Regions from separate parts of the Isoptericola haloaureus genome, predicted to be linked through region 1. Evidence: riboswitches for the same ligand, from Rfam matches in the RefSeq annotation. Region 1 holds a riboswitch; each other region holds the start of a gene.

Evidence for each region. Region 1 has a riboswitch for S-adenosylmethionine ahead of V5O49_RS02530 (methylenetetrahydrofolate reductase). Riboswitches for the same ligand answer to the same signal wherever they lie in the genome.
Region 2: linked by a shared signal. The riboswitch ahead of V5O49_RS15100 (hypothetical protein) and the one ahead of V5O49_RS02530 (methylenetetrahydrofolate reductase) in region 1 are both predicted to bind S-adenosylmethionine.
Region 3: linked by a shared signal. The riboswitch ahead of V5O49_RS14035 (aminotransferase class V-fold PLP-dependent enzyme) and the one ahead of V5O49_RS02530 (methylenetetrahydrofolate reductase) in region 1 are both predicted to bind S-adenosylmethionine.
Region 4: linked by a shared signal. The riboswitch ahead of V5O49_RS05910 (hypothetical protein) and the one ahead of V5O49_RS02530 (methylenetetrahydrofolate reductase) in region 1 are both predicted to bind S-adenosylmethionine.

Annotation. Positions count from the first base shown of each region.
Region 1 covers NZ_JBAGLP010000105.1:120,484-123,669, reverse strand. The annotation lists gene metE (5-methyltetrahydropteroyltriglutamate--homocysteine S-methyltransferase) at 1-145, opposite strand, end outside; gene V5O49_RS02530 (methylenetetrahydrofolate reductase) at 238-1,254, opposite strand; SAM riboswitch class I at 1,260-1,367, opposite strand; gene V5O49_RS02525 (NADP-dependent oxidoreductase) at 1,461-2,363, opposite strand; gene V5O49_RS02520 (NYN domain-containing protein) at 2,504-3,186, shown strand, end outside.
Region 2 covers NZ_JBAGLP010000118.1:1,087,577-1,090,762, forward strand. The annotation lists gene V5O49_RS15090 (nuclease-related domain-containing DEAD/DEAH box helicase) at 1-937, opposite strand, end outside; gene V5O49_RS15095 (PepSY domain-containing protein) at 1,077-1,766, shown strand; gene V5O49_RS15100 (hypothetical protein) at 1,793-2,083, opposite strand; SAM riboswitch class IV at 2,155-2,273, opposite strand; gene V5O49_RS15105 (DUF4352 domain-containing protein) at 2,341-3,132, opposite strand.
Region 3 covers NZ_JBAGLP010000118.1:846,931-850,116, reverse strand. The annotation lists gene V5O49_RS14045 (helix-turn-helix domain-containing protein) at 1-513, opposite strand, end outside; gene V5O49_RS14040 (SDR family NAD(P)-dependent oxidoreductase) at 652-1,353, shown strand; SAM riboswitch class IV at 1,439-1,554, shown strand; gene V5O49_RS14035 (aminotransferase class V-fold PLP-dependent enzyme) at 1,587-3,020, shown strand; gene V5O49_RS14030 (amidase) at 3,130-3,186, opposite strand, start outside.
Region 4 covers NZ_JBAGLP010000116.1:90,178-93,363, reverse strand. The annotation lists gene V5O49_RS05920 (hypothetical protein) at 1-108, opposite strand, end outside; gene V5O49_RS05915 (hypothetical protein) at 202-1,230, shown strand; gene V5O49_RS05910 (hypothetical protein) at 1,277-1,999, opposite strand; SAM riboswitch class IV at 2,008-2,125, opposite strand; gene V5O49_RS05905 (DUF3841 domain-containing protein) at 2,272-2,967, shown strand; gene V5O49_RS05900 (hypothetical protein) at 3,113-3,186, opposite strand, start outside.

The sequences.
Region 1 (3,186 bases):
CGACCTCGAGGTCGACGACGTCGGTGCCGCCGGCCCAGTAGGCCTCGACGGCGCGCTTGAGCTCGCGGCGCCGGCCGATCCGCGGGTAGCCGAGGATCGTGCCGTGGGCGAACGGTGTGGTGTCGGTGGGGGTCGGAGAGGTCATGAGCAGTCCTTTCGCGGGCACGTGGGCGGCCTCTGGGGACGACGGCGCACCCCGGCGTCGCGGTGGGCGGCGCGGGGGAGCGGGACGTCGGCTCAGGGGACGGCCGGTGCGGGGGTCGGGATGCTCGGTACCCACGGCCGGCCGGCCAGGTCTCGGACGTCGGGCGCCGCGTCGTCGGGCGTCGTCGTCCGGCCGCCGAGGTGAACACCCTCGAGCAGGTCCAGAGCGGGGCGGTACTTGTTGAACGTGTACACGTGCAGGCCGGGGGCGCCGGCGTCGAGCACGCGCTGGGCGAGCTCGGTGCCGTACGCGGTCCCGTAGGCGTACTGCGCCTCCGGGTCCGGCCGGGCGTCCAGGGCGTCCAGCAGGTGCTGGGGCGCCTGGACGCCGGTGAGCTCCTCGACACGACGGAGCCGGCGCGGCTCGGTCGTGGGCAGCAGCCCGGCGAGGATCGGGATCGTCACGCCGGCCGTGCGGGCCTCGGCGACGAAGTCGGTGTACGAGTCGGCCTCGTAGAAGAACTGGGTGATGGCGAAGGAGGCGCCGGCCTGCTGCTTCTCCAGCAGGCGGTGCACCTCCTGGGTGCGGGTCGTCCCGGCCTGGACGTTGCCGTCGGGGAAGGTGGCCACCGCGATCGTCAACGGGCGGGCGGCGCCGCGCACGGCGGCGGCCGGGTCCGCGGCGCAGCGGCGGGCCTCGACCTCACGCAGCAGGTGCACGAGCTCCACGGCCGAGTGCACGCCGCCGGCCGGGGGGCGCCAGTCGGGCTGGTCCTGCGGCGGGTCGCCGCGCAGCGCGAGGAACGACCGCACGCCGGCCTCGAGGAACTCGTCGACGACCTCCGAGACGTTCTCCCGCGAGGCGCCCACGCAGGTCAGGTGCGCGATCGGCAGCACCGGAGTGCCGGCCAGCAGGCGGGAGACGACGTCGCGGGCGGTGTCGCGGTCGCCGCCGCCGGCGCCGTAGGTCACCGAGACGAAGTCGGGGCGCGCGGCCACGAGCCGGCGTGCCGTCTCCCAGAACCTGGGTGCGGCGTCGGGCCGCCGCGGCGGCATGAGCTCGAAGCTCACCGTCGGGCGGTACGGGTACGTCGGTGCCTCGGCGACCATGCGTCACTCCATCGGGCCTGGTGTTGAGCACCTTCGTCCTCGGGAGGCTTCCGTCGGAGAACGGGTTGCTGCGGCGTCGTCGAGCCAGGACTCTCGGCCGCTCTGGATGGCTTGTCGTCCGACCCTACGGGGCAGTTCACCTCGCGGACAAGCAATGTCGCATGGTGAGACGAATGTGGTGGGGTGGCTGAACGGGGGGAGGCGACTCAGGGGACGAGCACGACCTTGCCGTCGCTCCGGCCGCTCTCGACCAGCGCGTGGGCGCGTGCCGCGTCGTCGAGCCGCAGGACGTCCCCGAGCGTCGTGGTGAGGTCGCCGCGCGCGAGGGCGGCGACGTCCTCCGCCAGGGCGTCGCGGTCGCGCCGGGCGCCGGAGCTGAAGGTGACCCCGAGGTCGGCCGCCGCCGGGTCGGCGATGGTGACGATGCGCTCCGTCCCGCCGCGCAGCGTGATCGAGTCGGGCAGGACGCCCGCGCCGGAGGTGTCCAGGACCGCGTCGACGCCCGACGGCGCCAGGTCGCGCACCCGCTCGACCAGGCCCGGCCCGTAGGTGGTCGCCGTGGCGCCGACCGTCGTGACCCGCTCCTGCTTCGCCGGCGACGCGGTGCCGATCACCGTCGCACCCCGGCGCCGGGCGAGCTGCACGGCGAGCTCGCCCACCGACCCGGAGGCGCCGTGCACGAGCAGGGTGTCGCCGTCGGCCACCCCGAGCGCGCGCAGCGTGCGGCGTGCCGTCTCCGCCGAGACCGGCACGGTGACGGCCCGGGTCGGGTCGAGGCCGTCCGGGACCGGGGCGAAGGTGGAGGTCAGGGCCAGCTCTGCGTACCCGCCGGTGTCGGCGAACCCGACGACGCGGTCACCGGGCTGCACGCCCGTCACGCCGTCGCCGACGGCTTCCACGACGCCCGCGACCTCCAGACCGGGCACGGCGGGGAACTCCGGCAGGGGGACGCCGGGGATCCGGGCGGCGCGGGTCTTGAGGTCCCAGCCGTTGACGGCGGCTGCCTCGACGCGCACACGGACCTGGCCGGCGGTCGGTTCCGGCGCCGGGACGTCGGCGGGGTGCAGGACCTCGGGTCCGCCGAGCTCGGTGAACACGATCGCACGCACGGGTTCCTCCTGGGGGCTGCGGACGGCAGGTCCGTCGAGCGTCTCACGTCGACGCGACGAGTCGCCGACGGACGAGCGGCCAGGGGCGGCGCCGCAGCGCCGACAGGGCCCGTCGGGCCCTGGGCCGTAGGGTGGGGGCCATGGAACGTGAAGAGCGCCTGGCCGTCTTCCTCGACTACGAGAACCTGGCGCTCGGCGCCCGGGAGCACCTGGGTGGGATGCAGTTCGACTTCGGCCCGATCGCGGACGCCCTGGCGGTGCGTGGCCGGGTGGTCACCCGCCGGGCGTACGCCGACTGGTCGTACTTCGACGAGGACCGGCGGATGCTGACCCGCCACCAGGTCGAGCTCATCGAGATGCCGCAGCGCATGGGCGCCTCGCGCAAGAACGCCGCCGACATCAAGATGGTCGTCGACGCGATCGAGATGGCGTTCGAGCGCGACTACATCACCACGTTCGTCATGTGCACCGGCGACTCCGACTTCTCGCCGCTGGTCACCAAGCTGCGCGAGCTCGACAAGAACGTCATCGGCGTCGGGGTCGAGAAGTCCACCTCCCGCCTGCTGCCGGGTGCCTGCGACGAGTTCCTCTTCTACGACCGCCTCGAGGGCGTCGACGTCCCCGACGAGACCGAGCAGACCTCCCGCAAGAAGTCGTCGGGCAAGCGCTCCGGAGGCTCGACGACGCGTGGTGGCGGACGCCGCAGCACGGCGTCGTCCCCGGCCACCGAGACCGCCGAGGCGCCGGCGTCGGCCGCGAAGAGCCGCAGGAAGAAGACCGAGCCGACCCCGGAGCCCGCGCCCGCACCCGCCGTCGAGCCCGA
Region 2 (3,186 bases), on a different contig from region 1:
CGGTCGGCAGGTGCCGCTCCCAGTAGTCGGGGTCGTCGTCGCGCCCGCCGACCGCGCCCCAGGAGACCGGCAGCTCGTGGAAGAGGCCGACGTAGGCGGGCTGGTCGCGGCGGGGCCAGGTCGCGGTGATCCGCTGGAAGTAGCGGCCGAGGCCCCGCGAGTAGCACAGCAGCGCCACCCGCTCCCCCGCCCGGGTCCGCCGTCGGGCCTGCTCCAGCGCCAGGTAGGTCTTGCCCGAGCCGGCGCCGCCGACCACCCGCATCCGCCGCACCTGCGAGAGGGCCCGCAGGATCTGCACCTGGTCACGGGTCATCTGCTCGAGCCGGGTCTCGTGCTCCAGCGCGCGCGTCAGGTGCTCCGACTGGCTGGGGAACCCGCCGGCCACGCAGGCGACGAGTCCGTCCAGCGCGTCCTCGTCCAGCGGGGCGTACCCCTGGCCGTGCCGCTCGATCGCGTGCTTGACGCGTTCCGCCACCCCGCCGGGGCTCTCGAGGTCGTCGCGCCCGATCACCATGTCCCGCGGCAGGTCGAACGAGTCCCACCCGCCCGAGACGTAGCGGTGCGGGAACGCCACGAGGTGCGCGGTGCGCGACGACGACGCCGGCTCGCCCCGCTCGCGCAGCAGCGCCTGCAGCACGTGGCGGGCGCTCTGCACCTGCCGGACCGGCTGGATGCGGTGCCGCGCGTCGCCGCTGCCCTGGTACCAGGACCCGCCGGACCGCTCGATGTACCCGCCCTTGACCTCGATGACGGCGATGCCGACGCCGGGCCAGGCGACGAGGAGGTCGATCTCGTACTCCTGGTCGTACTCCTGCAGGTTCACACCGTGGCAGACCACGACGTCGTCCGGGAGCTCCGCGCGCAGCGCCTCCCAGACCGCTCGCTCGGCTCCGCCGTCGTCCGGGAAGTCGGGCGTCGAGGGGTGCGTGCGGGGCATGCTCCTTTGGTACCTGACGAATCGTTTCAGGTCACGGACGTTCCAAGAGTTGGTGTGACGATTCACCTGATTTCACCCTCCCCGGGTCTTACAGCGAGCACATGTCCCGCTCCCGTCCATCTCCGCCACAATGGCCGCCATGCCGTCCTGCCCTGCCCACCGCCTCGCCCCGGCCCGACGCGCGGCCCGCACCGGTGCCGTCGTCGTCGCGGCGGGCCTCGCCCTCGCAGCCTGCTCCGCCGACGTGGCGCCCGCTCCGGACGCCGCCACGCCGGCTGCCTCCCCCGCGGAGACGTCGCCCGCACCGAGCAGCACGCCGACCGAGCCGTCGGCGGGCCCCAGCCCGTCGCCGTCGGACACCCCGAGCCCGCGGGCCCAGGAGCCCGAGCCGGCCGACACCCCCACCTACCCGTCGTTCGACCCGCACACCGACCGCGCCCTGCAGACCATCGCCGCGATGGAGGCGACTTTCGGCGCGGGCGCCTTCAAGGTCGAGGGCGACGACGACGGCACGCGCTGGAAGCTGGAGCTCACGCAGGGCGACGATCGCCTGAAGGTGAAGGCCGAGGCGGACGACACCGGCATCGCGACGACCGACACGAAGCGCGACGACCTCGGCGACGACGACCGCGAGGCCCTCGGACGCGCGCAGGTCAGCCTGAGCGAGGCGATCGTCCGCGTCGTCGAGTCCTCGGGCGGCGTCCTGGACAAGGCCGAGCTCGAGGAGGACGACGGCCTCGCCTACTGGGAGGTCGAGGTCGACCTCGGGGACGACGACGAGCACTACCGCGTCGACGTCGCCACCGGCACGCTCTCGCGGGACGCGTAGGGGCTGCGCACCGGCGGCCCCGGCGGTCACGCGGCCTCCCCCACCATCGGCGGGCGCGTGAGGTCGCCGTCGCCCTCAAGCCTGGGGACGACGTAGAAGCCGTCGGGCGTCTTCCAGTCGTAGACGACGACCGCGTTGACCTCCCGCAGACTCCCACGCCACGACGCCAGGCGGTGCCGGTCCACCCACCGCAGCCCGCGCCCGGCCTGGTCGCGCACCGCACAGCTCAACATCGCCAGGTGGTACGAGTTCCTGTGCTGCTCGTGGATCTCCCAGGGCAGCCGGGCGAGGACCTGCTCGTCGAGCTCGGGAAACATCTCTGCTCCTTCGTCCGGGGAGCCGGCCGACAGCCACCCGGACGCGCGAACGAGCCCGGAGGCCGTCGGCGACCCCGCTCTTCCCCGCGCCGGTCGGCGCGAGGCCGGTCTTCCTCCTGAGGCACCGTGCGCGAGGAGCGCGGTTGCCGGATCGGCACGCGGAGGACGTGTCGCCGATCACTCGTTGACCTGGGCAGATGTCTACCCGACACCGGAGGCGGGCCGCAACCGCGACGGCCCGCCCCGGACGTCCGGTCTCACTGCAGCGAGACCTCGACACCGCCGGAGAACGCCGAGTCGTGCAGCTCGAGCGTGGCGGGCGTCGCGTCCGTCGGCACGTCGAAGACGACGACGCCGTCCACGGTGTTACCCGGGTTGATCTCGTTGAGGAAGCTGTTCGAGTCGTCGAGGTAGATCGCCGCCTCGGAGTCCGCCGAGTGCGTGCGACCCTCGGTGTCGACGAGCTTCTGGCTGCTGCCGTCGAAGTACTGCGCCTCGTCGCCGATGTTCTCCACCGCCATGTGGACGAGCACGAACTGCCCCTGGGCCTCGGTGTTGAGGTACTCGTTCCCGATCTGCGCCACGCCGTCCTCGAGCTCGGTCACCGTGAACTCGAACTTGCCGTCGCGCGCGGCGTCGCCGAGCCCCGGCAGGTCCGCGGCGTCGGTGGCGGGCTCCTCCGCCTGCTCCTCGGCATCGGCCGCGTCCTGACCGTCCGCGGCCGCGCCGTCGTCGGTCCCGGCGTCCTGACCGGAGTCCTCGGTCGTCGCGGCGTCCTCGGAGGCGACCTCCGCCGTCGTGCCCGCGTCCGCCGGCGCCTCGTCGCCGCCACCGCCGAACGCGGCGCCGACGACGGCGATCCCGACGAGCACGCCGAGGCCGGTGAGGACCTTGTGGCGCGCGAACCAGCTCTTCTGCGGCCCCGGCTCGGGAGCCTGCGGCGCTCCGGACCCGCCCGGAGGAACGGGCTGCTGCGGGACCTGGCCCTGCGGGGCGGGCTGCTGCGGGGTCTGCGGAGACCACGCGGGGTGCTGCTGCTGGTCGGACATGATCGCTCCTTCGTCGAGCCGGTGATCGAACGAGATCGATCCTCGGCTCCGGGT
Region 3 (3,186 bases), on a different contig from region 1:
GTCCTGTTCCGGGTGTCGCCGGACCCGTGACGGCAGCCCGACGAAGTGCCTCCAGGCGAGGTTGCGCTCGCGGCCCGGCCCTCCGACGGCCTCCCCGAGGAGCGCGGCCCACAACGGGTTCCACAGCACCAGGTTCCAGGCGGCGTCGTACACGCTCAGCGGTGCCGCGTGCAGCTGGTCGACCAGTCGGCGCACGCCCGGCGGGACCTGGTCCGACACGTGGCCCGGACCAGGTGGCTGATGGCCCGCCAGAAGGTAGAGGTGGTCGCGTTCGGCGGTCGTCAGGCGCAGCGCCCGGGCCAGCGCCGACAGCACCCGGGTCGAGGGGGACGTGGCCCGACCCTGCTCGAGCCGGACCACGTAGTCCACGGACAGGCCGGCAAGCCGGGCCAGCTCCTCACGGCGCAGCCCTGGCGCCCGACGCACACCGACGGCGGGCACACCCGCGGCGGCAGGATCCGTCCGGTCCCGCCAGGCGTGCAGCGAACGCCCCAGCTCCGTCTGCCGGCTCACCGCTCCAGTATGCGCACCCTGGCGTCCCGCAGCCTGGTACCCGCTGTCCACCGGCTCGGCGAGGTACTGCCTGTGCGGCCTCGCCGGCCGGAGGCTGGACCCGACGGCACGACCTCACCACGACCATCGGGAGCCACCATGTCCATCGCCCTCGTCACCGGAGCCAACAAGGGTCTCGGGCTCGAGACCACCCGCAGCCTCCTCCGCGACGGCCACACCGTCTACCTCGCCGCCCGGGACGTCGGGCGCGGGACGGACGCCGCGCACGAGACCGGTGCGCGTTTCGTCCGGCTCGACGTCACCGACGACGACTCCGTCCGGGCCGCCGCCGAGCACGTCCGTGCGGAGGAGGGGCGCCTCGACGTCCTGGTGAACAACGCCGGGGTGCGCGGCGCCGCCAAGCTCGGCCGCATCGACGAGGTGACCGGCGACGACATGCTGCACACGTTCGACACGAACGTGTTCGGCCCCGTGCGTGTCACCGGAGCCTTCCTGCCGCTGCTGCGGTGCAGCGAGGCCCCGGTGGTCGTCAACGTGAGCAGCGGCATGGGCTCGCTGGCGGCGACGCGGGACCCCGGACGTCCGGAGTCCGCGTTCCCGCTCCTGGACTACAACGCCTCGAAGACCGCGCTCGTCATGGTCACGTCGCAGTACGCGGCGGCGTTCCCCGACATCCGGTTCAACGCCGTCGACCCCGGGGCGACGCCCACCGACCTCACCGAGCACCGCGGGGAGCAGACCGTCGAGGAGGGTGCGGAGGTGATCGTGCGCCTCGCGTCCATCGGCGCCGACGGGCCGACCGGCGGGTTCTTCGACCGCGAGGGTCCGGCCGTCTGGTAGGCCCCGGCGGACCCCCGCGTCCCAGATCCTGAGAAGGCTCGCCCATTGGTTGACACGGAATCCCCGATCGGTGAACCTGACGGCAGGTCAAGAGCGCCAGCGCCAAGCCCCGGCTCGCTGGCCGGCAACCCTCCCCTCGCGGCGGGGTGCCCCGGGTGACGACCAGGCACGACGCCGACCGGCGTCGGGCAAGCGCGGGGAGGCAGCTCCCCGGAACGCAGAGGGAGGACGCCATGACCGCGATCGCCGAGACCCCCGCCTGTCCGGGGACCCCCACCGTGGGCGACCTGGCCCCGGTGCTGCCCGTCGTCGGGCACGACACCCCCGCACCGCTGGTGGACGGCCGCCGGGTGCCCTACGCCAACCTCGACGTCGCCGCGTCCGCCCCGGCGCTGCAGGACGTCGCCGACCGCATCACGCAGACGCTGCCGCTCTACGCCTCCGTGCACCGCGGTGCCGGATACCTCTCCCAGGTGTCCACCACCCTGTACGAGCAGTCCCGGCGCGTGATCGGCGAGTTCGTCGGCGCGCGGGACGACGACGTCACGCTGCTCGTGCGCAACACGACCGACGCGCTCAACCTGCTCGCCGGGTGCGTGCCCGCGTCCGACGACGGCACGCCCGGCCGGGTGCTCGTCCTCGACGTCGAGCACCATGCGAACTTCCTGCCCTGGCAGCGCTCTGCCGACGCCACCGTCGTCACCGGGCGGGACACCGTCGCCGAGACCGTGGCGGCGATCCGCGACGAGCTCGCCGCCGGCCTCGCCGCGGGCCGCGGGTACGCCCTGCTCGCGGTCACCGGTGCCTCCAACGTGACCGGGGAGACGCTGCCCGTGGCCGACGTCGTCGCCACCGCCCACGCGGCCGGCGCGCGGGTGCTGCTCGACGGCGCCCAGCTCGTGCCGCACCGCCGCTTCTCCCTGGCCGAGACCGGTGTCGACTACCTCGCCTTCTCCGGGCACAAGACCTACGCACCGTTCGGCGCCGGCGTGCTCGTCGGCCGCCGCGACTGGCTCGACACCGGCACGCCCTACCTCGCCGGCGGCGGGGCCGTGCGCAGCGTGCGGGTGGAGCGGACCGACTGGCACGACGGGCCCGCCCGCCACGAGGCCGGGTCGCCCAACGTGCTGGGCGCGGTGGCGCTCGCCGCCGCGTGCGAGTCGCTGGCCGCCCTCGACGCCGACGCGCTGCGCGCCCACGAGAACGCGCTGCGGGCCCGGCTCGTCGACGGGCTGGAGAGCATCGCCGGGGTCGAGGTCGTGCGGCTGTGGTCCGACGCCCCTGACACCGTCGGTGTCGTGACCTTCACGGTCGCCGGGTACGAGCCCGGCCAGGTCGCCGCCTACCTCTCGGCCGAGCACGGCATCGGCGTGCGCGACGGCCGGTTCTGCGCCCACCCGCTGCTGTCCCGCCTCGGCTACGGCGCGGGAGCGGTGCGCTCCTCGGTCGGCGTCGGCACCGCCGGCGAGGAGGTGGAGCGGCTCGTCGCCGCCGTCGCCGCCCTCGTGGCCGACGGCCCGCAGGCCCGCTACGACGTCGTCGACGGCCTGTGGATCGTCGTCGACGACCCGCGTCCCGTCCCCGAGGGGTCGGGGCTGGCCGGCCTGCTCGCCACCGCGGGTCCCGGCGGCGACGAGGCGTTCGGCTGCCTGCCCGAGGACGCCTGACCCGACCTCCTCACCTCTCGACCGCCGAGATCGACTCACCCGGACCGAGATCGACGCACGGTACGTCGATCTCGGTCCGGGTGAGTCGATCTCGGCGGTCGCGTGCCGGTCACCAGACCGGCGGGTGCCTCTCCGGCCAGCGCAGCACGTCCTCGAGCTGACCGGC
Region 4 (3,186 bases), on a different contig from region 1:
CTCGTCGATGCGGTTGACGATGTTCTCGACGATGACCGGGGTGCCGTCGGTCTTGAGGGCGCTGAAGAGTTCGGTGAGTGCGGCCTTGCCCTGCTCTTCGCGGGGCACCTCGTTGACGGCCTTCTCGGCCGCGACGGTGTCGCGCGCGAGTTCGAGGAGCTCGCGTAGGAAGTCAAGGAGTCCTTCTGCGTCAAGACCGCGATGCTGCGCGAGATCGGATGGGGCCGCCAGGTCATCGTCTCCTCCGACCCCAAGGGCGAATGGGTGCCGCTGGCTCGGGCGCTCAGCGGGCAGGTCGTCGCCGTCGGACCGGGCAGCGGCAACGTCATCAACCCGCTCGACGAAGGCACCCGCCCGCCCGACGTCGACCCGGCCACGTGGCGTGGGCTCGTCGGCTCCAGGCGATCGCTCGCCCTGGAGTCGATCTGCACGACCCTGCGACCAGGCCGGGTGCTCGACGAGTTCGAGCGCACCGTCCTGGACCGCGTCGTCGAAGCCATCGACTCTGGCGACGTGGTGGCGACCGTCGCGGCCGTCGTCGATTGGCTCGAGCGGCCGCCGTCGACCCTGCGCGACGAACTCGGCGACGCCGGAGCCGAGGCGCCCACGGCGCTACGTCTGGTGCTTGGCCGCCTCGTCCGCGGGCCGTTGGCCGGTATGTTCGACGGCGACTCCACCGTGGCTCTCGACCCGGTGGCGCCGATCACCGTCGTCGACACGTCCGCCATCGTCGGCGCCGCGCCGGAATTGCGGGCGATTGCCCAGGCCGCGACCTCGGCGTGGATCGACGCGACCCTGCGCTCGGGTGACGGCCGCTGGCGGTGCGTGGTGTCTGAGGAAGGCTGGGACGAGCTCCGCAACCGCGCCCAGGCCCGCGCGATGGACGAGCGGCTGCGTATGACGAGCCAGTGGCGGTGCTCCAACTGGCTGATCTTCCACGAGCTCGCCGACATCACCCAGTTTGGCGAGGCCGGCTCGGCGCACCGCAACCAGGTCAAGGGCATCATCACCAAGTCGGCGATCAAGATCCTCTACAAGCAGTCCGCGGCCTCGATGGCGCTGCTCGACGAGATCGTGCGCCCCACCCAGGCCGAGGCCGACCTGCTCGCGTCGCTGCCGCAGGGCGTTGGTGTCTGGCACATCGGGGAGTCGACACCGGTCCTCGTCGCCCCTATCGCCGGCCCAACCGCCTACGCCCTGATCGACACCAGCGCCGGCCGCGAGGGCTGACTCGGGTCCTCGAGTCCATATCGAGACGAGACACCGACATCGGTGCCTACCCGCCGCAGCGCCAAGACCCGATCACCCCCACTGCGGAGTTGGCCAGCGCACGCGAGAGGCGTGCGGCGTCCCGGACGGCTCGGTCGAGTTCGGCGCGGGACCGGGCGCGCTGCCGCTTTCGCTCGTGGGCGATCAGCACATTGCTGAGGGTGTCTACGTCGGACAGGGTGGCAGACCGCCGTCGGTATCCCTCCGGGTCGAGTGCCTGCAACCAGTCGGCGAACCTGCGGACTCGGCCGGGCATGTCCGCCGGGATCAGGTCGTGACGGCGCAGGACGTCGATCGGGATGACCTCGATCGGCGCCTGGCCGAGGTGCCGCTCCTCGAGCTGGACGACGCCGAGCGAACGAGCGCGCAGGAAGACCCCTGCCAACTCTCCCCGCCGGTAGTCGTGCGCCTGCCGGATGGGCTCCCAGTCTGGATCGTGCTGGTCGTTCAGACCACCGATTCTCGCCGACTGTCCGGGGAAGCGTCCGGCGCGGGTTCCCTCCGCCAAGCCGGACCTTCTGGCGACCTCGCGGTCCAAGGCCGTGCACGTGTCGCACAAGGTCTGGGCCTGCCGGAACATCGACATCGGCCAGTCGCCCACCAGGCATGCCGTGCACAGTTGTCCGACGGTGATCGCGCTGGCGCCGCGGGTCGCCAGAGCTTGGACGGTCTGGGTATCGGGGCGTCGCTCCACCCGACCGCTCTCGAGCAGAACCTTGTCCTGGACCACAAGTACTCCCTTCGCACTTCCCGACGACGGTCACCGTCGGGCCGGTCTCCCTCCGAGGCACCGTGCGCGAGGTCACGCGGTTGCCGGACCAGCACGCGGAGGGCGTGTCGCTGGCCGCTCTTGACCTGGACAGAACGTATCGCATGCCGCCGACATGGGCTGGATCCGATGACCTTCGACGATGAGCGTCGGCGGCAGCCCGTACCGTCGGCCGTGATGAATCTCCGCCGCTTCCGCGTCCACGCCCGGACCTTGCCTGACAGGTCGGCACGGTGACCGTGTCGGGCGTTCATCGCACATCGGTGGCGTCTCTGCGCCCTTACGAACGACTGCCGCACCGGTTGGCCCGGGTCGTCACCGTCCCCCGGCTCAGGACGCCAGACCTGACCAGCGGAATGCTGACGCTGGTGACCCTGCAATCCCGCGAGGCGTACCAGGTGCTAGCCCGTGACGGTGTCCTGTGCGGCGACCCGATGCTGGGGGATCCGGACTTCAGCGAGGCCTACGGCTGGATGGCCGAGCAGATGCGCCACCGACTTCCGACCACCGGAAACGGCATGCTCTGGGCCTGGGCTCGAACACCGCGTACCGCCGTCGTCGAACACGCTCGCCAAGTTCCGGGCTCCGTTCTGCTGACCCTCCGGGTCGCACGCGACCGGGTGCTGTTGTCGGACTACATCGACTGGCACCAGGTACTCAACCGGTGCATCAACATCGCTCCGCTTCCCGGTGAGACCGATGCCGAGTGGGGACGTCGGTTCGACGTCGAGTGGGACGCGTGGGACGAGCGCACTCGTTGCTTCGACCGCGTGGCGCTCGCTCTCTGGCCGCTCGACCTGCGCGCTGAGATCGAAGCGTCGTGGGAGGCGATCTTCGACCTCGCCACGATCCCGCCCCATCGGTCCCTGCAAGCGACAGTGCATGAACTGACCGAGCGGGACGTCGTGCGGGCTGTGCGCATCAACTGACCGGCGACGATGGCGCGTGCCGCCACGGCATGCAACCTCGTCAACACGAACTGGTCGCGAGGGTCGTTGACGGCAGCAGGGCACAATCGAAGAAGACCCGAGGTGTGGACCTCGTCCGTTGCGGAAGAACTGGCTGGCATTCGGCTCAATGAGTTGTCGAGCGGCCGAGGCGGAGGTTGAGCTGCTCCTCAACGAGGTGCTGCTTCGGGATGAGCTCCT